DNA from 2 places in the Vibrio celticus genome. Region 1 is predicted to be linked to the other one. Evidence: predicted binding sites of a transcription regulator. Region 1 holds the regulator's gene; the other holds the start of a gene.
The links. Region 1 encodes PurR, which represses purine synthesis genes. Its sites were predicted from a motif close to TNANGNAAACGTTTNCNTNA; they were not measured.
Positions count from the first base shown of each region.

Region 1 (12,651 bases):
CTACTTGAGTTATTATGTCCTATCGTGCCTGCTATTCTGTCACAGGAATTTCAGGAATAAAGAGGCGATGTCTCTTTTTACTACTAAGTGATGTTTTTTCGGACTATTCGGATATGTTTGAGCTGAAAAAAGTAGTGTCTTCGCTATTGATGCCACTGCCAGCAATGTTAATTCTCGCTTTTCTGGGTTTAGCCCTAGTGATGTTTACTACCAAAAGGAAGACGGGTTGCCTAATCACCCTTTCAGCCCTATCTGGTATTTTCCTAATCGCTTTCCAACCAGTTTCTAGTCAACTTTTAATGCCAATGGAAAGGCAACACACCGCATTTTTACCTGTCGATGAAACCGTCGATTACGTGATGGTTCTCGGAAGTGGTCACGTCGTAGACGACCAAATTCCACCGACATCAGAACTTAGCCGCACCGGCCTGATGCGTTTAAGTGAAGGGATTCGTATTCTACGCCTCTACCCTGGTGCAAAACTCATTTTGTCTGGCTATGGCGCAGGCACTGAAGTAAGTAACGCAAGAATGATGGCTAAAGTTGCACTAGCTCTTGGCGTAGCAAAGCCCGACATCATTCTGCTTGAAACCGCAAAAGACACTTGGGAAGAAGCCCGCCAAGCCGCTGCGTTCGTTAAGAATAAAAGAATGGTGTTGGTGACTTCAGCGAGCCATATGACTCGCGTACTGAATGAGTTCAATGCTGCAGGCATGAAACCACTACCTGCACCAACCAACTATCTTGCACAAGAAGGTATTGTTGAGCCTTGGAATAAGTACATGCCAAAAGCGCTATACCTTGAGCAGACTGAGCGTTACTGGCACGAAACCATGGGATTGGTTTGGCAAAGCCTGCGTGATTGGCTAGATACAAGCAATGACATTGTTGAAGAGCCTGTTATTCCAGAAGCTTCCAGCTTAATTGAAGATGACGGTGAAGTTTCTGCGGCCCAGCCTCAATAAGCCCATTAAATCTTTAAACTCATCTGAGCAGACAGAGTCGCCAAGTATTTGTAGATTCTCTGGTCGTTAACAGTAAAAGCTGAGTAATAAAAAAGCCGAGACATCAATGATGTCTCGGCTTTTTACGTTAAAATGTCGTTGTTGATTAATCACTCCCGAAGGAAATCAATCACCAGCGAACATGTAACCTTCACCGTGAACCGTCACAAAGATTTGTGGGTTCTTAGGATCGAACTCCATTTTTGCACGCATACGACGAATCAATACGTCGATAGTACGGTCATTAGGCGCGTCCACTCGGTGGCTAATCATATTCAAAATACGTTCGCGGCTTAATACTTGATTAGGGTAAGAAGACAAAGCCACTAGCAGTTCGTATTCTGCTTTGGTCAGTTTCACCGGTTCGCCGTTTTTGCTTAACGCGCGACGAGGGATATCAAATGTCCACTCCCCAAAACGAACCACAGACTCATCTGATGTTTCTTCGACTGCGCCCGCTGCTGTTTTACGAGCAGCAGAGATACGCCAAAGTAGGTTTTTAACTCGAACTAATAACTCGCGAAGTTCGAAGGGTTTAGTAACGTAATCGTCAGCGCCCATTTCAAGGCCAACGATCTTGTCGATGCTATCCGTGCGTCCAGTAACTAAAATAATTCCAATGTCTGATTGACTGCGTAATTCGCGAGTTAGCATCAATCCATCTTCGCCTGGTAAGTTGATGTCCAGCATAATGAGGTCAACGTTGTTTTCTTCTAACACGTTTCTCATTTGAGCGCCGCTTTCTGCTTCGCTCACTGTGTAACCCTCGTTCTGGAAGTATCCAACCAGTTTACTGCGGGTTACCACATCATCTTCTACGACTAATACGTGATAGCTCATCTACACCACTTTTCTTATTTAATAGTTTCAGTGACTATTCTATTCATAACTAGTAACAATTCTAGTGGTACAGAAGATAAAAGCCAGAAACATGGATTTTTTTTGATACAAGACAATCTTAAACCTTGCTATTTATCGTCCATCGCAATTCAATATAGGCATTACTACTAACGAGTAACTTTGCGTTTTGCAAATAGCCTTGTTATTCAGCCTTGGTGTGCTTATGCCCAAGTGACTTCAAGATGCATATAAGCAACATCACAAGACTAAGTCAGGATCTAACAAATGAAAGATACGAAAGCGTTCAACGAGCAAAGAGCAGAAATATACTGGTGGCTATCAAGCTTATTTGCCAAAGAGCTCACTCAAGAAGAACTCGATCACTACCACTCTGTTGAAATTCGTTCTTTCCTAACTGGTTTAGGCGAAAATGAGACACTAAAGCCAGCGATTGATAAGTTAGTGGATGCGCTGAACCGCCTACAAACACGTGAAGATGCTCAGCTAGAACTGTCTGCAGACTTTTGCGACCTATTCTTAAAGACAGATAAACACGGCGCTCTTCCTTACGCTTCAATGTATATCGGCGAAACTGGCCTCTTGAATGATAAGCCAGCAAAAGATATGGAAGAGATCATGGCTAAACACAACTTAGTCGTGAACCAAGATCTAAAAGAGCCAGCAGACCACATTGCTATTGAACTCGATTTCCTTGGTAACTTAATCATTCGTTCAAACGAAACGGATATTGAAGAAGAGCTAGAGAATTCATTTGCCGTTCAACAGCAGTTTATCGAACAACAATTGCTGACTTGGGTACCAAAGTTCAACGTGAAATGTCATGACGTTGATGAATTCGGTTTCTACGCCTCCGTCTCATCTTTGCTACTCGCATTCTGTCAATTAGACACTCAATATTTAGCCGGTGAATAGCTTATTGGATGACTAGGTAAATAAATTCAGCAGAATGTGACAATTCACCCGGATTTCTGGGTGAATTTTATTGCGAGTAATTTCTAGTCAGTCTAAAATTGTGACCGCAAACGATAAAATATGAAACATTCACGAAATGCTATGCTTATTAAAGTTCAGAGCATTTCGGTGTTAAGACAAGCCGCTCAATAGCGGTTTTTTGTTTTTTAGCACTTTAGTACCCAAAGAGCCCTACAAATTTAAGCTCTTAGTTAGGTAGCTTAACGGCTACTTTATTCCGTACTTTGGGAAAGTAGCTTCTAATAGGATAAAACCATGGCCACTATAAAAGATGTCGCTCGCTTAGCCGGCGTATCAACAACAACCGTTTCTCACGTAATTAATAAAACTCGCTTTGTTGCAGAAGCAACTCAAGAAAAAGTAAACAAAGCCGTAGATGAACTGAACTATGCACCAAGTGCTGTTGCTCGTAGCTTGAAATGTAATACAACACGCACTATTGGCATGCTAGTGACTCAATCAACTAACCTATTCTTCTCTGAAGTTATCGATGGTGTTGAAAGCTACTGCTACCGTCAAGGTTACACTTTGATCCTGTGTAATACGGGCGGCATCTATGAGAAGCAACGTGACTACATTCGAATGCTTGCAGAGAAACGTGTAGATGGCATCTTAGTTATGTGTTCTGACCTAACTGAAGAACTAAGAGAGATGTTAGACCGTCACGCTGACATCCCTAAAGTTATCATGGACTGGGGTCCAGAGAGCTCTCAGGCTGATAAGATCATCGATAACTCAGAAGAAGGTGGCTACCTAGCGACCAAATACCTTATTGAACGCGGTCACTCTAAGATTGCATGTTTAAGTGGCCACTTAGACAAAGCAGCATGTGTTGAACGTATTGCCGGTTACAAGCGCGCACTCAACGAAGCAAAGATTTCTGCTGATGAAAATATGATCATCGAAGGCAACTTTGAGTGTGATACGGCTGTTCTTGCTGCAGAACAAATCGTTGAGATGGAAGATCGTCCAACGGCAGTATTCTGCTTTAACGACACAATGGCACTCGGCTTAATGAGCCGACTGCAAGAAAAAGGCATCCGCATTCCTGAAGATATCTCAGTGATCGGTTACGACAACATCGAACTCGCTGAATACTTCTCTCCGCCGTTAACGACAGTTCACCAACCAAAACGTCGTGTTGGTAAGAATGCATTCGAAATTCTATTGGAGCGCATCAAAGACAAAGACCACGAAAAACGCGTCTTCGAAATGCACCCTGAAATTGTTGAACGAAGTACAGTTAAGACGTTAAATTAATTGATAATTCGAGTTTAATTTCATCAAGCGCACCTTTAGGTGCGCTTTTTTTATCAGCAACCATAATGAACCCTTATGCATAAATGAAAGATCATTAATTGAAGCAATGTCACATTTTGAAATATCAACTGTGAGCTTCATTCAACAAAAACTTTATTCTATTCAATCAGTCACGCACAGGGCAAACCACTCGAAAGAGTGAGACGCAAAGCTTCCGGCCTAAACCACTCGTTGGTATGGTAGCGGGGTTACCGATGGCAAAATGCAGTAACTACTAATAATTTAGTAATTTACGGCTTATTGACAATTTAATTGCAACATTTTGCTAATCTCTCGGACCTGCTTATTTGGTGGCGTAGTTCAAATACACCGAGATAAATAACATGGATAAACCGATACTAAAGGACTCGATGAAGTTATTTGAGTCCCTAGGAAAAATAAAATCACGCTCAATGTTTGGTGGCTTCGGTCTTTTTGCTGATGACACTATGTTTGCTCTGGTTGTAAATGACCAGTTGCACATACGCGCAGACAAAGGCACAACGAAACAATTCGAACAACAAGGGTTTCAACCATACGTCTACAAAAAACGTGGTTTCCCTGTCGTTACTAAATATTTCGCTTTACCTGAAGGCCTCTGGCAAGATCAAGAGAAAATCTTGCAGCTTGCAACCACGTCTCTAGGTTTTGCTAAAGAAGAAAAAGCTGAGCAGTCTTCTGCCAAGCCGACCCGACTCAAGGATCTGCCTAATCTTCGACTCGCTACCGAGCGTATGTTGAAAAAGGCAGGGATCGATTCTGTAGAACGTTTATATGAATCTGGCTCTGTAAACGCATTTAACGCCATCAAAGAATCGCATGCGTCTTCTGTCAGTATTGAACTACTTTGGGCGCTAGAAGGCGCGATCAATGGAACACATTGGTCTGTTATACCTCAGCAGCGTCGTGAAGAGCTTATCAATCGCGTCAATTAACTTTGTCAGTGCAATCTATATACATAACTAAGCCGCATTTTGAAGTGACCCCATAAAGTTGGACATTTCTGTTAAGCGGCTTTCAAGGCCTGAGTTCGATATTCTATCGGAGTCAGGCCTTTTAGTTTCACTTTTATACGTTTGGTATTGTAGTACTCGATGTATTCTTTAATTTGCTCTATCAGAGCATCTGCATCTTCAAAGCTTTGGTTGTGATACATCTCGGTTTTGAGTAAAGCAAAAAAGTTTTCAGCAACAGCATTATCCAAGCAGTTACCTTTTCTCGACATGCTTTGCGTTAACCCACTCTCCGCTACCTTTTTCTGATACTGTCGATGGCGATATTGCCAACCTTGATCGCTGTGTATAATTGGCTTTGAGTTGGGTTTAAGCGTTGATATAGCCTCCGTCAGCATATCCGTGACAAGCGGCAAGCAGGCATTTTTGGCCACTCTATAAGCTACCACTTCCTGAGTAAACAAGTCGACAACTGGAGACAAGTATACTTTCTGCTCTTTGACTTTGAACTCCGTGACATCAGTTACCCACTTTTCATCGGGTTGAGTCGCACTAAAATCTCTTTCAAGCACGTTGGGAGCAGCTGTTCCAGACTCTCCTCGGTATGAACGGTACTTTTTAATCCTGACCGTCGATTTAAGGTTGAGCTGAGCCATAAGCCTTTGAACCGTTTTGTGATTAAGCGCGACCCCCTGATTTTTTAGTTCTAAATGAATACGACGATAACCGTATCGGCCCTTATGTTCATGATAAATTGACTTTATCAACCGCAGCTCACGTTCGTAGCTATTTGGGCGCTTGCTCGTTTGAGCCTGATAATAAAAGACACTTTTTGCCAGCTGTAGAGTCTGCAGTAAGTGCTTCAACGGGTACTTGCCTTTAAGAGTTAGAGCTATGACCGCTTTTTCTTTGTTCGACGGTTTTTCCTGCTCCAACTCTTCCAACTTTTTAAAACAGCATTCTCGGTTCGTAAGTAGACTAACTCCTCTTTTAGCTCCTCAAGTGTCATTTCATTATCAGGCTTAGTGGTTCGTTGAGGTTGCTGTTTCATTGAGGGTCTTCCTTTCTGGCGCATTTTGAGCCCCTTGATACCGAGCTCATTAAATCGTTTGAGCCAGACAGAGAGTATCCCAGGGATGAGAGGTTTAATACTGCGCTAGTGTGCGTGAGAGACCATTCATTCGTCCACATTAAATTCAATGCTTTTCGTTTTGTTTGAGCAGTCGCGGCATGCTTAGTTGGTAAAAATGAATCAGTACCATGGATGGCAAAGACTTGAGCCCAATACCGTATCTGCCTTGAAGAAATTGAATATTGTTTTGCTAAGTAGAGAGATGACGTGCCATCTAAGTATTGCTTAGCAATGATACATTTTAGCTCTCGGCTATATTTGGACATAAAAAGACCCCCAATAATTGGTGTCCAACTATTGGGGGTCAGTTCATTTACTGCGGCTTTTTTTATATCTGATGAAAGTTAATCTATGCTTTGCCTGTCTATCTATACTATCGGTATGCATTGAAAATTTAGAGGAAGTATCAATGAGTAAGAAAATGATATTGGGTATTGTGTTGGTCGTAACCATCGTGGTGTTAGGCATCAATTTCGGCCAGTACTTAACGCTTGAAAATGCTAAGGCCCAACAAGCTGTGTTAAATGACTATATTGACAGCAACTTTATTGCTGCTGCCGCTATCTATTTTGTCGCGTATGTCATGATTACGGCTTTCTCCATTCCCGGAGCCGCTGTTGTGACCCTATTAGGGGCTGCGCTATTTGGCTTCTGGAATAGCTTGCTGCTAGTATCTTTCGCAAGTGCGATCGGTGCGACCTTAGCCTTCTTAAGTAGCCGTTACTTGTTGCGTGACTGGATTCAAACCAAGTTTGGTGACAAATTGGCGACAATTAACAAGGGAGTTGAAAAAGACGGCGCATTTTACTTATTTTCTCTGCGTCTGATTCCTGTATTCCCATTTTTCCTTATCAACCTATTGATGGGTCTAACACCGATGTCAGTGAGTCGTTATTACATTACAAGTCAGATCGGGATGTTACCGGGGACGGCGGTTTTCTTGAATGCTGGTACTCAGCTCGCAGAAATTGATTCACTTTCAGGCATCGTCTCCCCTTCAGTACTATTGTCATTTGCGTTATTGGGGATATTCCCAATAGTTGCTAAATGGTTGATGGGTAAGTTTCGTTCAGCGCCTGTGGCGGAATAACGTATATAGCTGAATAATTTATAATAGCTAAATAATTTATAATAGCTAAATAACACAGATAGCCGAATAAGGTTCTATTTCAATGAAAATCTTCAGTGCATCGAATCCGACAGAAGCTCATATCATCTGTGGATTGTTAGAAAGCGAGAATATCGCCTGTGAAGTCCGTGGTGAGGGGTTGTTCGGATTGAAAGGGGAAATCCCATTCACTGAAGAAACTGACCCTTACGTATGGTTATATGAGCCAGAATTGGCCAGTAAAGCTCGCATGCTCGTAAATGACTACCAAAAGCAGCAAGATTCGATCATCTATGAAGAGTGGCGTTGTGGTGAGTGTCATGAAGTCAACGAAGCGCAATTCGGTTCTTGCTGGCAGTGCGGTGCTGCCTCACCTGAATAGCAAGGTTTCAGTGACCTGATAGAACGATTCGGTCAGATACCTCCTCCAAATAAAAACGGGAAGCTAAAATTAGCTTCCCGTTTTTATTTCAATTCGATTAAATCATCTTTGATTTCACGCCTAGAAAATCACTGAATTTGTTTTTGAATAAACGCAATCGAACGCTGATTAAACTCTTCCGGGTTTTCCACGTTACATACGTGCCCACAATTCGGAATCTCTACTAGCTCGCTCGACTCATGCGCTGCGACCATTTCTTTTACAGGCTTAATAAACATGTAGTCGCGTTCGCCCATCAAATAAAGGGTTGGGATCGGCAATTCTCTGTCTTTGAAATACTTCATCAAGGGGTTTACATCAGCCGTGAGGATAAACCAGCGTTTAAATTCTTTCTGGCACAGTTTTTTGGCTTCGCGGATAAATAGGTGACGCGATTCTTTTTGGCTTTTTTGTGGCATCACAACGTAAGCAAAAAGACTGTACAACCACATATAAGGAATGATGTGCTTGCTGAGGTTACCTAACTTGATTAACACTTGAGAGCGAGTGTTGAGTTTAGTCACGGCACCACCTAGTACCATTGAACGTACACGGCCAGCCGCTAACTCGGCAACGTTACGCACAATAATCGTGCCCAAAGACATGCCAACGAAATGTGCAGAACGGATCTTAAGATGGTCTAACACTTTAAGAATATCAAGCGTCACTGATTTGAACGTATAACGATTCGAAATCAGCCCTTTAAGTATATTGTCTGATTTACCGTGCCCTCTCAGATCAATGAGAAGTAAGTTGAAATGCTGTTTATACGCTTTGATCTGCTTGAACCAGATGGAGGAGCTGCCTCCTGCGCCATGCACAAATACAACCCACTCATCGCTCGTAGGGTGAGTAAATGTTTTATGAAATAGTAAACTCTCAGACATACCTATCGCTTTAATTATTGGAATGGAGCTATGCCTCATCACGAGGCGATGACTAAGGATATCACGCTATTAAGAACTTTAAGTGATAATAGTGTCAAACCTATCATTAGTCATGTGAATACCTACCTCACCTTTTCTACCTGACTAAAATGAGTTTGCAAGCTTTGTCTTCGTAAACGTGATGTGATCTGACCAGGAAACAAAAAGGCACTCTACAATTAGAGCGCCTTCATTTATTGCGAGCGGTTGTCGCTCGCCAGCTAATTTTAAAACTAAGTCAACAAGTTAAAATGCTGAATGGTACATAGTTAGGTATTCTTTAGCCGCATCTTCCCAACTAAAATCTTGCTGCATCGCATAAAGCTGAACACGCTTAATTTCAGATGGGTTTTGTGCGTAAAGCAGTAATGAACGATGTAACACAGCCAATAACGCTTGCGGTGTTGGCTCTTCAAAAGCAAACCCAGTCGCGACTTCAGGTTCCTCATCGTAATCATTCACACTGTCTTTTAAACCTCCCACAGAACGAACAATCGGCAAAGTACCGTAAGCCATGCTGTAGATTTGGTTTAAGCCACACGGTTCGAACTCCGAAGGCATTAAGAAGAAATCAGAGCCCGCTTCAACCAAGTGCGCAAGTTCATTATTGTACGCTTCCACGAACGAGAACTTATCTAAGTGAAGGGCTGATAGCTCTTTCAATTGACTCGCCAAAACCGGATCGCCAGTACCGACAATCACGATCTGAAGATCATTTTTCAAAAACTGTTCAATGATAGGCAGTAAGTAATGAACACCTTTTTGATTCGTCAAGCGACAAACCATGCCATAAACCGCGCAATCGGCAACGGGTAAACCTACATCTTGTTGCAGTTTTTGCTTACAAGCTGATTTTCCGCGAGCCATGCTGTGTTTGGTCGCTTTGTATTTACGAGGTAGGAAAGCATCAGTTTCCGGATTCCAAGCCCCGTAATCACACCCATTCAAAATGCCGAACAGATCAGCTGATCTGTGTTGGAATTCTGCAGCCATACCGTGGCTACCTAATTCCGTTTTCAACTCTTCTGCATAGGTAGGACTTACTGCGTTCACTTTATCCGCACACATCACTCCAGCTCTTAGCATAGTGACATGAGTGTCACTCACTGAAGCTTCAGGCGCATGGTAACTGTGCATCTCTGGCAGGAATTGAAGTTCATCGTATGCGAACACACCTTTGAAAACCGCATTGTGAATCGAGATAACACTGCGCGTATTTTCAAAGAAATCGTGTTGTTGATAACGCGATTTAAGCAAGAAAGGAACGAAACCAGTATGCCAGTCATTTGCATGAATGATATCCGGTTGAAAACCAAGCTTAGGAAGCATATCAAGACAGGCTGCACTAAAGAACGAGAAGCGCTCTCCGTTATCAGCATAAGCTTGATTGTTTTCTGCGTACATTTCCGAGCGGTCGAAATACTTGGCACATTCAATACCAAAAACTGGAACGCCTTCTACGCTCAGTGTTTTAACTTGATAAGCTGTATGAGGCCAATGATCGAGTTCAGTCGATAAAATAACTTCTGCTGAATCAATGTTTGGAATGTTTCTATATGCGGGGATAGTCACTCGAACGTCCTGTTCGAGTGTTTGCAACGCTTTCGGCAGTGCCTTGGCTACATCAGCCAAGCCACCACTTTTAATCAAGCCTTCAACTTCAGACGCTACAAAAAGTACCGAGAGAGTCTTAGTAACCAACTCGTGCTCCTTTAGAAATCACTACGACACCATCGTCAGATACGTGGTAATGCTTTTTGTCTTCTGTCAGATTTACACCAATCTGTGTACCCGGTGCGATATCTGCGTCTTTATCAATGATAACGCGGCGCAAGATACAACCCTCACCCACTTTTACATCACCGAGTAAGATGCTTTCGCTAATATCACACGCTGATGCGATATTGCTGCGGAAGCCCAGTACACTCTTTTCAATACGCGAACCACGTACATAACTACCGCTACACACAAGGCTATCAATGATCTGAATTCGACCATTTGCCGAATCAGTAAACGTAGCTGGTGGTAGTGGCGGGTAATAAGTGTGTAGAGGCCATTTACGGTTATATAGCGAGAATGGCGCATCTTTCTTAAGAAGGTCCATGTGGGCTTGCCAGTACGCGTCAATCGTACCTACATCGCGCCAGTAAACTTCTTCTTTCTCACCAGTAATACGGTTGGTGCTGAAATCATAAACAAACACGTCACCACGTGGGAACATGTTTGGAATAATGTCTTTGCCGAAATCGTGTGTCGAACCTTCTCTATCAGCATCTTCTGTTAGTTCAGCAAAAAGCTCTTTCGCTTCGAACACGTAGTTGCCCATTGAAACAAGCGCTGATTCTGGATCGCCCGGGATCGACTTCGGATTTGCAGGTTTCTCTTCAAAGCCAATCATACGGCCGTCAGCATCAACCTCAATAACACCGAATTCTGATGCTTCAGCAAGCGGCATGCGCAATGCTGATACTGTTAGAGCCGCTTTCTTCTCTTTATGGAAATCAAGCATCTGTTTGATGTCCATCTTATAGATATGGTCTGAACCAAAAATACATACTTGATCAGGTTCTTCCAACTCCATAAAGCCCATGTTTTGGTAGATAGCATCTGCTGTGCCTTCATACCAACGCTTTCCTTTACGCATTTGCGCAGGAATTGGGTCGATAAAACGGTCTGTTATACCACTGATATTCCAGCCTTTTTTCATATGGTGGAACAGTGACTGTGACTTAAATTGTGTTAATACGTAGATCTTCATTAGATCAGCATTAACGAAGTTGTTCAAAGCGAAATCAATTAAGCGGTAACTACCACCGAAAGGAACCGAGGGTTTGCTGCGAGATTCAGTTAAAGGTCTTAAGCGAGAGCCTTCACCACCAGCAAGAATCATTCCCAATACACCAGCCATTTTATTCTCCATATATCTATAGCTTGTCGATGTTAGTACTCGTAGAGGTATCTTCCTCTGGGGGATGAGCACCAACACTTATTTCGGTATTTAGCGAATATCCATTCACATACAGTGACAATATCCTAAGCCAAACGTTGTTATGTGTGCACTATTCTTTGCACTTGGTTTTATATACGTTATCGACTTTTCGGCCGAATTCAATTTTTAATACGCCATTCTGTGGTACGTAAGCTGATTGCTTTCCTAAGACTTAAAGCAGCTCACACTACACCGTCCAGACGAAACATTACATTAACACCCGACACACATCAGGTATACAACTAAACGCTGATCTGTGAGTTACAGTATTTTAATTAAGTTACATTCTCGTTAAAGTTGCATAAGAAGATGTGATTAATTGCCGTCATTTATTTCGCAGTCTGAATTTAATAAATTCCCGCCGACGAAACACCAAGTCAACAAGTTGCATAATTAGTCATATTGAGATCAAAAAAAAAGCAGCCATTAGGCTGCTTTTTCATCAATAACGTTCAGTTACTTCTCTTTCGGCTTTTTACGCTTATCCGTAACTTCCCACTTACCGTCGATGTACAACGCAGTCCAACCGGACGGTTTTCCATCTACTTCAGTACGAACGTAGTTTTCTTTAGTCTTACGACTAAAACGAACCACTGTCGGCTTACCATCAGGGTCAGCAACTGGCGCTGATGCTAGGTATTGGAACTTAGGTGAGATACGGTCTTTAAAACGAACCAGCTCTTCCACTAATGGCGCACGTGTTTCACGTGATTTAGGGAAGTTGCTTGCAGCCATAAATAGACCTGAAGCACCATCACGAAGAACAAAGTACGCGTCTGAATTTTCACATGGAAGTTCAGGAAAATGTACCGGGTCTTCTTTCGGTGGCGCAACTTCGCCATTTTTCAGAATCTTACGAGTGTTCTTACAATCGTCATTGGTACAATCCATGTATTTACCAAAACGACCGTTCTTCAGAACCATGTCAGAACCACACTTGTCACACTCAACAAGTGGACCATCGTAGCCTTTCACTTTAAATTCGC
Region 1 covers NZ_AP025463.1:2,313,857-2,326,507, forward strand. The annotation lists gene elyC (envelope biogenesis factor ElyC) at 114-965, shown strand; gene torR (two-component system response regulator TorR) at 1,131-1,844, opposite strand; gene torD (molecular chaperone TorD) at 2,130-2,777, shown strand; gene purR (HTH-type transcriptional repressor PurR) at 3,093-4,097, shown strand; cyclic di-GMP riboswitch class I at 4,268-4,353, shown strand; gene OCV19_RS10430 (TfoX/Sxy family DNA transformation protein) at 4,481-5,071, shown strand; gene OCV19_RS10435 (IS3 family transposase) at 5,143-6,024, opposite strand; gene OCV19_RS10440 (transposase) at 6,137-6,487, opposite strand; gene OCV19_RS10445 (TVP38/TMEM64 family protein) at 6,631-7,311, shown strand; gene OCV19_RS10450 (putative signal transducing protein) at 7,394-7,711, shown strand; gene OCV19_RS10455 (alpha/beta fold hydrolase) at 7,840-8,637, opposite strand; gene glgA (glycogen synthase GlgA) at 8,923-10,377, opposite strand; gene glgC (glucose-1-phosphate adenylyltransferase) at 10,367-11,596, opposite strand; gene topA (type I DNA topoisomerase) at 12,122-12,651, opposite strand, start outside.

Region 2 (12,651 bases), 810 kb from region 1:
ACTAGAATCCATAGAGACTCTTGAAGAGCGTGTTGCCCTATTCAAACAATCTGCCCAGCAAGTATGGGGAGAGTTGACCCACCAGCTATTTGCAGACCAGTTTGCTCATCTGGATTTCACGCTTGACGCAAACACCCTTGAAGAGAACGAAGCGAGCCAGTTTTTGGCCAACTATCAAGATTTGCTTAGTGAATGGCAAAACAATACGGGCACGTTAAACGCCGAAACACAGCTTCAAAAATATGAACTGGCAGTCTCTTTGATACCCAGCAGTTATAGCCCTGCTGAAATAGCATCAGTCAAAGCCGACCTTCAAGATGCTTACTTAGATGAAGCGCAGGCCAGCAACATTGCCGCGCGAGAACAACAAGTCGCACAACAGCAACAAACCGTGATGAGTTATCACGAGCAACTGGATCAGCTCAAAGCGACCTTAGGCTCTCAGCGCTCATCAAGTTATGCCACTTGGACTCAACAAGATTGGGACAGTTACTATCAACAACAAGTCACCGATTTCAGGGAGCAGTTTTTTAGCAAGTAACGCTTTAACTTAAACCATCACGAAACTGCGCGGGCGTTTTATTGAGCCAACCTTTAAACGCCCTTCTGAAGTTTGCAGGGTCGCTATAACCGAGCCTTTCACCGATGTCATCAATGCTCATGGTTGTACCGAGTAACAGCTCTTTGGCCAGTTCCACTCGAACTTCGGTAAGCAAGACTTGATAACTGGAATCATGGGTCACTAGCTCTCGCCTGAGCGTACGAGAGCTACAACCAAACTCATCCGCAAGTTGTTCAATATTCGGGAAACTGCCTGCGGTTTGATAAAAGATCGTTTTGATCTGGTTAGTCAGCAGATGCTCAGAGTCCAGCGTTTCGACTATCGACTGGCAAGACGCAAGATAGCGCTTCAGTGTTGCGGCATCATGAGTCAATAAGGTTTGCGACAAAACCGAGGCATCAAAACGCAGTTCACAATGGTTTTGTTCAAAAATCACCGGACACTGGAAACGGTCGTCATAGAGCTTGGCGTAATTGGGGCGAGCATAAGGCAAAGCCAAAGTGTGAATATCCAACTCATGACCAGTCAGTTCTTTGAATAAAGAGACGATTGAACTCAAGAAATATTCACTGCAGAAAGGAAGCAGATCGCCCACTTCCAATGTGTTCTCAATCTGAATCACTGCTTGCTCGGAATCTAGAAACAATTTAACCGAGAAGATAGGACCGTTCAGGCGCAAATACTTGAAGCCCGACTTGATGGCCTCCCCGACATTTTGACTGGTTGATAGCGCATAACCCAACACACCAAAGTGGCTCAAGCTAGCGTGTTCTCCCAACCAAAGCCCCAAGCCATCGTGAGGAAAGCTCTGATTGGCCGCGCTAAACAACGAAAGCTTGTCAGCGTAAGTCAGTTTTCCATTCGGATCTCGCCAATCCATGTTCGGTAAACCCACATCATTGAGTAGCCTTTCAATAACAACGCCTCGTTGCTCTAACGTATTCAACAGCAGCGCGATATCTAATGTACCCAACTGATGCCGATGTTCGGTCGGCTTATACTCCGCGATAATCTCCAATCGTCTCTCCTTATATCGAGCCCATTCCCATAAACATGACTACTCACCTTCAACAGCACATGCTGACAAAATCGTGATTGGCAACGCGCTCCTGTCCGAATATGACCTCCCAATTCTACGCGACTCATCGCACAATGGCTTTAGTTGTTAAATTTATGTGAACCATCGCAATGATAAAAACCAACCCAGCCCCACACAGTTTGATTGATTCTAATGGTCAGCCGACCATCGGACATTTCGATGGCATCCCTAAACACCTGAACATCGAGAGCTTTTACTATCGAAACTCGATGGATGCAAAAGCAAACTCTTGGCAGAAGCACTTCCACTACAAACAATTCCAGTTTGTCAGCATCGTCACCGACACACACATTATCGGCGTCGCTATCGCGGATATTCGCTACTTAGGCTCGGCATTTTGTTATCTGTACGATATTGAAAACAACCATCTAGAAGAGTCATCTTGGTTGAGGCCATTAGGGTTTGATAAACAAGTTACCGCTTCGCCATTTGACGGCACGACAAACATTGCAGGCCAAAGTATCACCTTTAATATTGAAGGCGGGCAATGGCGAGTTCGCTTGAATACCAAACTCATCAAGGCCGATATCGCTTTAGAGCCTAAAGCCGACAGCTTGCCCTTGGCGATGTGCAGCCCAACGGGTTATTCAGGTTGGACTTACACTCAAAAGCACAATGCTTTGCGCATCAGCGGTGAAATCCAAATCAAAGGAGAATCACTCGTTCTCCAACAAGCTCGTGCCGGTTATGACTTTTCAGCGGGTTACATGAGGCGTGAGACCAGTTGGCGCTGGGCAAGTATCAACACGCAACCCAATGGCACAGATATTGGCCTAAACCTCGCGGCGGGCGTGAATGAGACTGGAGGCTGCGAAAACGTATTGTGGGTCAGTGGAACCAGACACTTACTTAACCCGGTACAGTTTACGTTCAGTCGCCAAGACACGAACTTGCCTTGGCAGATAACATCACAAGATGGACGTATAAACCTGACCTTTACGCCCTTAAATAACCGCAACGAAAAGCTCAATTTATGGCTGTTAAAGAGTAACTTTCGTCAGTTCATTGGTCACTTTTCTGGCTCGATTGAAGACAACAAGGGAATGACACATCAACTCGATGGTGTTCTTGGCCTAACAGAAGATCACTTTGCTCGCTGGTAGCGTAATTCTGCTGATTGAATCTCAGGCGAGCAAGTCTAAGTAAACTTGATACTAAGAACGCGTATGGCGTCTCAACAAGGATAAAACATGAATATCGACGCATTAATCAATCACCCAGAATGGCTACTGCTGGTATTAGCGCCCTTGTTCGTGGTGTGCATGTTGGCTGAGTATTTTATCGGTCAGAAGCAAGGTCGACTGCCTGATAACTCGAGCTATAAACTTTCAGAAGTAATGTGTAACTTCACGCTGGCAGGAATGCATCAACTCTCCGATTTACTCACCGGGTTATTGGTCGTGCAGCTGTATCTTTGGCTGTTTGGTTGGCGCTTAATGGACGTTGAAATGGGCGTGCTGAGTTTTGTTGTATTGATGGTGTTACAAGACTTTTGCTATTACTGGTTCCATAGAGCAAGCCATCGTGTTCGCTGGATGTGGGCAGCACACGTGGCACACCATAGTTCAGAAAGCATGAACTTCAGTACGGCTTTCCGTCAAAGCTTAATGTATCCACTTGCTGGGATGTGGTTGTTCTGGTTGCCGCTGGTCATCATAGGCTTCGACCCTAATTGGGTGATCTTTGTGGTGCTTCTCAATTTAGGGTTGCAGTTCTTCGTCCATACACAATGGATACGAAACTTGGGGCCACTTGAATACATCTTTAACACCCCTTCGCATCATCGAGTGCATCACGGCAAAAACCCGCAATACATCGATAAGAACTACGCCGGCGTTTTGATCATTTGGGATAAATTGTTTGGTACGTTCGAACCGGAAGTTGAAACTGTACGTTACGGCGTCACTAAACCAGTAAACAGTTTTAACCCTATAATCGTCACCTTTCAAGAATGGAAGGCTATATTCAAAGATTTGAGAAACCGAGAGCTAACCATTAAACAGAAAGTCCAGTTGATACTCTCACCCCCATCGGATTAAACGAACGATAGACAGATTGTATTAACTAAGATACCGCCTCAACTGGATTCAAAGACATCCCCACCGACTCGATTGAATAGTAAAGCACCGTTTTCCGACAATTTATTTGTGATCTGGGTTGCACGCGTACCGCATACTATCAGATACTGAACAAAACTAACCTTCAGCCACAGTAAACGTTCTGCGCTTGCTGTTCAGGAATTTCAATGAGTTCAGATAATCAGCCGACCTACTTCTTTTTCGATTACGAAACGTGGGGCGTTAGCCCAGCAAAAGACCGTCCGAGTCAGTTTGCGGGTGTTCGTACCGACCAAGATTTCAATGTTATTGGAGAGCCTCTGGTTATCTATTGCCAACCTCCTGCTGATTACCTCCCTGCGCCTGAAGCTGCGTTGATCACCCGTATCACACCACAGAAAGCGGCTTCACAAGGTCTCCCTGAGCCAGAGTTTATCGCTAAGATCCATGCTGAGTTGGCGAAACCAAACACCACAAGCCTTGGCTACAACAGTATCCGATTCGATGATGAAGTAACGCGTTACACCTGTTACCGAAATTTCATTGACCCATATGCGTGGAACTGGCAGAACGGCAACTCACGTTGGGATCTATTAGATGTAATGCGCGCTGTTCACGCACTGCGCCCTGAAGGCATTGTTTGGCCAGAGAACGAAGAAGGTTATCCAAGTTTCAAACTGGAACACCTATCTGTGGCAAACGGCATTGAACACGAGAACGCGCACGATGCGATGGCCGATGTTATTGCGACCATCGAGTTAGCAAAGAAGCTTAAAGCTGCACAACCTAAGATGTTCGATTACCTTTACAACATGCGTCATAAGCGTAAGCTAAATGACCTAGTTGATATCGTAAACATGACACCATTGATGCACGTTTCGGGCATGTTTGGCCGTGACTGCAACTACACAAGCTGGATTGTGCCTATGGCTTGGCACCCAACTAATCAAAATGCGGTTATCGTGGTTGATTTAGCTAAAGATCCAAGCCCACTACTAGAACTGGACGCTGATGAACTCAGAGACAGACTCTACACCAAACGCAGTGAACTGAGTGAAGACGAGCTACCCGTACCCATCAAATTGGTTCAACTGAACAAGTGCCCTATTCTTGCTCCAGCCAAAACGCTGACGGCTGAAAATGCCGAAACCATCGGTATCGATCGCCAACAATGCTTGAAGAACTTGGCACTGCTGCGCGAACATCCAGAGATCCGCGAAAAACTCATTGGCCTGTACTCTCAAGAGCGCGAGTACGAAAAGAGTGATGATGTTGATACCCACCTTTACGACGGTTTCTTTTCACCTGCTGATAAAACAGCGATGAACATCATTCGTGAAACTGACCCGAACAACTTGGCAGCTTTGGATATCACCTTCAGTGACGAACGTATTAAACCGTTACTGTTCCGTTACCGTGCACGTAACTTCCCATGGACGCTCGACGAAGCTGAGCAATTGAAATGGGCAAACCATTGTCGTGAGTTTTATGAGTGCCGTTTAGAAGAGTACATGCTCAACCTTGAAAACCTCGCGCACGAACATGAAAGTGACGAGAAGAAAATGGCTATCTTGAAGGCGGTTTATCAATACGTAGAAAAGTTAGCTAGTTAATTCCATTATCAAGAGACGTAACACTTTGAAAGAAAGATTGATCCAACTGGTTTACTGCTTAATCTCCTTCACCTTAATCATAGGTGCACTTACAGTAGGTAACGCGTTACAGCACTTTTTGGATACCTCAATCCCAGGCAGTATTTTTGGCATGTTGATTCTGTTTGCTGCCATGGTGATTGGTATTGTTCCTTCGCACTGGGTACAACCCGGTGCAAGCTTGATTATCCGCCTAATGATCTTACTGTTTGTTCCGATCAGTGTTGGGTTAATGGATCACTTCGACATGCTCATCACGAACGCATTGCCAATTATGGCCAGCGCCGTTGGTGGCACGTTGCTGGTGTTGGTGTCCTTATCATGGTTTTTAGACCGCTTGCTTTCGAGAGGTAACTGATCATGTGGATTCTACTCACCATCGTGGTATTCCTGTTTGCTCGCTGGGTAAGTCAAAAAGTAAACTCACCGCTGTGTAACCCCCTGCTGATCAGCATTGGTATCATCATTCCGATACTCACGTTCTTCAAAGTACCGTTTGAGACTTACTATGCGGACAACACCTGGATTACCTACATGCTGCAGCCCGCGGTAGTTGCCCTTGCTTATCCGCTTTATGAACAGCTACCTCAAATCAGAGCCAACTGGCGCATCATCACCTTTGCTTGCACACTAGGCAGTGTAATGTCGATGACAACGACAGCATTGATCGCTGTGGCTTTTAAAGCAGACTTAAGTTTGATTGCGAGTTTATTAGGTAAATCAGTCACCACGCCAATTGCGATGGAAGTATCGAGCCATTTAGGTGGTGAAGCAGCGATTGCGGCAATACTGGTATTGATTGTTGGTCTGTTTGGGGCGATTTTTGCTTACCCAATCTACAATCTCATTGGTATTAAGAGCCCTATTGCCCGAGGTTTAACCATGGGTACCGTATCTCACGCTTTAGGCACTGCAACCTGTGCTGAAAAGAATCAGGAAGATGCAGCATTCAGTTCTTTGGCTCTTGTGCTTTGCGGCGTCATTACCTCAATCATCGCACCGAGTATATTTTCGCTCGTGGTTTGGTTCTATTCTTAACCTAAACGATCACTACGCGATTCAGCCCAACCAGAATGCTGTTTATTACAGTGTCTGTTTGGGCTTTTTATTCGCATTTATTTAGCAATAGCAGCCAAATCGCGCCCTGTTTAGGCCAATAAATGGGATATCAATGGTAGTTTTTACTCTTGCAATCGATTTCATCTGTGACCTCACTCTAATTATGCAAACCAATGTAACAACAACAACGCAGTGGTGATCAGTGTCACAGAAAATTCCTGAGCATTACATAGAATTAAAGTCTAAGGTCAATTAAGGATTCAACATGAACAGTCGTATTACCCTGGCGCTGGAAAGTGCTCCAACAGCAATCAAAGCACTTTTGAGTGACATCGTATTAGCAGACAACTTTGACGCGACATTGTCTCCAGAACAATTTGCTAGCCTACTGCAAGCAAGTGGTTTAGCGGATGACGAGCTACGTATTGCGCTACTTCCTTTTGCCGCAGCCTATTCTTACGCTCCGTTATCTGACTTTTATGTTGGTGCAATCGTGCGTGGTTTGTCTGGCACTCTGTATTTTGGTGCAAACCTTGAAATCGCTGGTGCTCAACTTGGCCAAACAGTACACGCTGAACAATCTGCAATCAGCCACGCTTGGATGAAAGGCGAACAAGGTATTTCTGATATCACCATCAACTTCAGCCCTTGTGGTCACTGTCGTCAATTCATGAACGAACTGACAACAGCAAAAGAACTTAAAGTTCAGCTGCCACAACGTGATGAAATGTCTCTGCAAGAGTACCTACCAGACTCGTTCGGCCCTGCTGATTTAGGTGTGACAACTGGCCTAATGACAAAACTTGATCATAAGTACACGACCGAAGAAACAACGCCTATTGTTGTAGAAGCGCTAGCAGCACTAAACCGCAGCCATGCTCCTTACACCAAAAACCTAAGTGGTGTTTCATTACAACTCACGTCAGGTGAGATTTTCACGGGTGCTTACGCAGAAAATGCAGCGTTCAACCCGAGCCTACCTCCTCTGCAAGTCGCGTTAATTCAACTTAAACTGGCTGGCTTCGATTTCGAACAAATTGAAAGTGCTGCTTTGGTTGAAATCGCCGAAGGTAGCATCAGTCACCTAGCGGATACGCAATCTACATTAGAAGCGATTAACCCCGACATTCCAGTGACTTACTTAGCAATCTAAGTACATCTGATTAACAAAAATTTAAATAAGCAGCCCTATTTAACAGGGCTGCTTTTTTTATGCCTGTAATTAACGCAACAACTTGCGCAAACGTTTGCTTTTGTCATTGAAATAAGTATGATCACCCCGTTTTCAATCAATCGTTCAAAAGATCGGAAGGAATTTCTATGTTTGGTACTGCTACTCGTGAAAATGCTACTCGTGTACTTCTATTAGGTTCAGGTGAACTCGGCAAAGAAGTTGCTATCGAGTGCCAACGTTTAGGTTTGGAAGTTATTGCTTGTGACCGTTATGCAGACGCACCAGCAATGCAAGTTGCGCATCGTAGCCATGTATTAGACATGTTAGACGGCGATGCACTTCAAGCGATCATTGAACTAGAAAAGCCAGATTATGTGGTTCCTGAAATTGAAGCTATTGCCACCAGCAAGTTGGTAGAGCTAGAAGCGCAAGGCTTAAATGTCGTTCCAACTGCGAATGCGACCAAGCTAACGATGAACCGCGAAGGTATCCGTCGTCTAGCTGCAGAAGAGTTGAAACTGAGCACTTCTCCTTACCGCTTTGCAGACACCTTTGAAGATTTCTCTGCCGCTGTTGAATTCGTGGGCATGCCTTGCGTTGTTAAGCCAGTAATGAGCTCTTCAGGTAAAGGTCAAAGCGTTATCAAAACAGAAGAAGACATTCAGAAGTCTTGGGACTACGCACAAGAAGGCGGTCGTACTGGCGCGGGTCGTGTAATCGTTGAAGGCTTCATCGACTTTGATTACGAAATTACGCTTCTTACCGTTCGCGCAGTCGACGGTGTTCACTTCTGTGCGCCTATCGGTCACCGCCAAGAAGACGGTGATTACCGTGAATCATGGCAGCCACAAGTGATGTCAGACAATGCACTTAAAGCCGCGCAATACACGGCTGAACAAGTGGTTAACGCACTAGGTGGTCACGGCATCTTTGGTGTCGAGCTGTTTGTTAAAGGCGATCACGTGATCTTCAACGAAGTATCCCCTCGCCCACACGATACTGGCTTAGTGACATTGATGTCTCAAGACTCATCTGAATTCACACTGCACGTACGTGCCTTCACTGGTATGCCGATCAAATCCATCACGCAATACGGCCCTTGTGCATCAGCGGTTATCCTTGGCCAAGGCACTTCAACCAACATTCGTTTTGAAGGTCTTACAGAGGCGCTAGACGCACCACAAACACAAGTTCGCCTGTTTGGTAAGCCTGATATCGATGGCCGCCGTCGTCTAGGTGTGGCGCTTACTCGTCGCAACAGCACTGAGACAGCGATTGAAGATGCAATTGAGAGCGCGTCAAAAGTAAAAGTGATTTACTAACCTGCTATTCAATTCTGAACAATCACGAGTTCAAATCTGAACAATAAAAAAGACGGGCTATCGAGCCCGTCTTTTTATTGGTGTTTTCTTTTATATCGAAGTCATCTGTTTGCTTGAGTTCAAAGCGATTAAGCTTCTGACTCAATCAAATACACTTCTTCACTGAATCGAGACAAGCCTTTCTTAGCAATCTTCGGATGTTCATCGTCCGCTATATCTTGATTCAACAATGTGATTTTGTATCCAGTGAACAACTGAGTGATCTCTAGTTTAGGTACGCTAAACGGAGGCCCCGCCATCTCGCTTTGGTCATAATCTAGAGTCACCAGAAGGATCTTACCACCCGGTTTCAGCAGTTGTTTCAAACGCTCTACATACTGCACTCGCATCTCTTCAGGCAATGCGACTAAAGACGCGCGATCATAAATGGTATCGACAGGCTGGATTGGTGCTGTGAAGTAATCGCCCGTGTAGATGTTCAGTTCATCGAATTGGTAGAGCTCGTGCTGACCGCTAATTTGAGTCACAGTCGGGGTATAAAGGTGCTCTGCAAAAAATGCGCGAACCGCAATCTGGCTTAACTCGACACCTTGAACATCTTCATGCTTTGAAGCTAGCCAAATCAGATCTTCACTTTTACCACAAAGTGGAACAAACACACTCTTCTCGTAGCTAGGCTCAGTCTTTTCCCAAAATTTAATCAGAAGTGGGTTTACATCTTCGAGGTGGAAACCAATTTGGTTGGCTGCCCATTTATTGTGCCAAAATTCAGGATTATTCATCTTTCGTTCATGTTAAACAGTCATAATGCAAGGGTACAGTATAGAGAGGTAAGAGCAACCTTAGCTTGGTTTAAAGTACCAAATTGGTTTCGATAAAATCAGAAACTGGCTAAGTTCAAAGTTCTGATAATTGCGGAACTAACGGTTGGATTATTTGTCTATATCTTCACATTTTAAAGCAATATTAAACGTTAGAGTTGATTTCTGTCTTAGCTAGCCCCATTTAATATTTAGTGAGTTTGGTTAAGCTGTTTTTACTCTTGTGCGTTACTGGTTACCCCTTTTGACTACCCGTTTTTTGTAACCTTGTATTTTGGAGTTTGAATGAGTGTATTTCTCCGTACGACGGCCCTAATGCTTTTGGTATTGAGCCGAGCGCCTGCATTCGCAGCAGCACCTGTTTCAGCAAGTTCAACAGATCAAACGCGCACTCCTGCGCAAAACCAAGTATCTTCAAACGTATTCCGTCATAGTTTGAGCGGCCTTTACGGCATCAAAGCCTTCGATTCACGCCCGACTCAGCCTTACACCGACTTCGATATTCTGTACAGCAAAGCGCATCAAGGCCAAGCTGAATTAGAAACTATCTGTAAAAGTACTGCCCTACTCACCAATTCTGAAGCGCTATTTGCTGGCGTTAAATCTCAAGCTCGTGCAGAAGAAAAAATCGCCCTCGAGCTTGATGGTGATGTGACAAAAATTACCGACTTAGCCCGTGCAACTATCATCGCGAACGATGTAGAGAGCTTGGTTGAAGTTTACGAAGCGTTAAGCCGTGAAGCAGACGTTGTTAAGCTGAAAAACAAGTTTAAATCACCAGCTGACTCTGGCTACCGTGACCTTAACTTGTTGGTTCGTTTGCCTAAAACCAACATCATTGCAGAGGTTCAACTTCACTTAAAAGCGATTGCTGATGTGAAAAGTGGCCCTGAGCACGAGCTGTACGAAATTATCCAAGGTATTGAGCGTCACGCAATTGCAGAACATCGCCCAATCAACGATATCGAAGCGGCGCAAATCAATAGCCTACGACGCCAATCTTTAGAGCTTTACCAACAAGCATGGCAACCGTACATTACAACGCACATTAAAGCGGCTTAACACATAGATAGGCTATTCCAATAAACATCACAAGGGCTGCACTCGCAGCCCTTTTTAGTACTTGTTGAGTAGCCTCTCCACTTCCTATCCCAAATAATCAGATCGTTTAAATTTAGATCTCAGTCTCTTTTCTCCGTCGAACATTTCTGTTTCTATAGCGAATAAGCTTCTGACAAGAAAAGGAATTACGTCAATGCAGAATAACAAATCCATGCTTTCCATCGCGCTACTTGCTGCGTTTTCTGTACACGCTAGTGCTGACGAATGCGGAAAGATCACCATTGCAGACATGAACTGGAACTCGGCAAGCCTAATAGCACACGTAGACCAATTTATTCTTAATGAAGGCTATGGCTGCGACGCACAACTTATCCCCGGAGATAGCGTTCCAACGGGTACCTCTATGATCGAAAAAGGTCAGCCAGATGTCGCACCCGAACTTTGGACAAACGGAATCAAAGAAGCACTCGACAAAGGCGTAGCGGATAAACGGTTACGTTATGCAGGTAAGTCGCTGGTTAATGGGGGTGAAGAAGGGTTTTGGGTCCCGAACTACCTTGTTGAACAGTACCCAGAGCTTACAACCATTGAAGGTGTGATTAAAAACGCAAAGCTGTTTGAACACCCAGAAGATGATGAGAAGTTTGCGTTTTATAGCTGCCCTGCGGGTTGGACTTGTCAGATAACTTCCGAACACTTGTTTAATGCGATGGGTTTAGATCAACATGGATTTGAAATGGTTGACCCAGGTTCAGGTGCTGCACTTGCAGGAACCATTGCGAAAGCTTATGAGCGTGAGAAGCCATGGTTTGGTTACTATTGGTCACCAACACCTGTGCTAGGTAAATATGATATGGTCAAGGTTGATTTCGGAAGCGGCATCGACATCGAAGAATTCCGTAACTGTACGACGCAACCCGATTGTGAATCTCCTAAAGTGACCATGTATCCACCAGCACCGGTTCACACAATCACCACAGAAGCCTTTGCTAATAACGAACCTCTTGCCTACCAATACTTTGAAAAGCGTGGTTTTACCAATAAACAAATGAGTGAGTTGCTGGCCTGGATGGAAGACAACCAAGCCGACGCCGAAGAAGCCATGTATTACTTTCTAGAAAGCTCACCACAGGTATGGAAGCCTTGGGTGTCTGAAGACATCGCAAGTAAGGTTCAACAAGCCCTTTAGAGTGAAGATTCAAAGTCAGAGGCCTAGCCTCTGTTTTCGCATCTAAAGCAAGTTCTTACAGGACAGTAAATAGATGGAGTTTGAGAAAGGTTACTAAAAGTTAAAGAAATGCGTTTAGCTTAAACTCTTTGCAGATACAAAAAGACCACGCTAGGCGTGGTCTATTGCTTGGCTACTTCTCGATTTTAATATTTTCGACACGGGCCTTTAGTTTTTGTCCCGGTCTAAAAGTAACAACACGTCGAGCAGAAATTGGAATGTCTTCACCAGTTTTCGGGTTACGACCAGGTCGCTCGTTTTTCTCGCGAAGATCAAAATTACCAAAACCAGACAGTTTTACCTGTTCGCCATTTTCGAGCGCTTTACGAACTTCTTCGAAAAACACTTCCACCGTTTCCTTGGCATCCCGCTTGCTGTATCCGAGTGTCTCAAACAGGTTCTCAGCCAAATCGGCCTTCGTGAGTGCCATAAAACTTTCCTCAAAGCTATGTTAAACATTGCTACCATCGCCAGTAGCGCCAAAGCATTTACCCTATTCAATCAATGAGATAAGGTCATTTACAAGGAAAGTGTATGCCAAGCTTCTGATTTTCGCCAACTTTTTTATCTTAACTATTTAATTATTCTTTCAAATCAGAAAGATAACTCGCTTCA
Region 2 covers NZ_AP025463.1:1,507,771-1,520,421, reverse strand. The annotation lists gene OCV19_RS07025 (chromosome partitioning protein ParA) at 1-541, shown strand, start outside; gene OCV19_RS07020 (AraC family transcriptional regulator) at 546-1,580, opposite strand; gene OCV19_RS07015 (DUF2804 domain-containing protein) at 1,751-2,764, shown strand; gene OCV19_RS07010 (sterol desaturase family protein) at 2,852-3,700, shown strand; gene sbcB (exodeoxyribonuclease I) at 3,907-5,331, shown strand; gene OCV19_RS07000 (CidA/LrgA family protein) at 5,357-5,728, shown strand; gene OCV19_RS06995 (LrgB family protein) at 5,731-6,408, shown strand; gene cdd (cytidine deaminase) at 6,695-7,582, shown strand; gene purT (formate-dependent phosphoribosylglycinamide formyltransferase) at 7,750-8,925, shown strand; gene OCV19_RS06980 (thiopurine S-methyltransferase) at 9,054-9,707, opposite strand; gene OCV19_RS06975 (RelA/SpoT domain-containing protein) at 10,032-10,808, shown strand; gene OCV19_RS06970 (ABC transporter substrate-binding protein) at 11,002-11,997, shown strand; gene ihfA (integration host factor subunit alpha) at 12,170-12,466, opposite strand.
Region 2: the regulator PurR is predicted to act here: its motif matches at 7,665-7,684, upstream of purT (formate-dependent phosphoribosylglycinamide formyltransferase).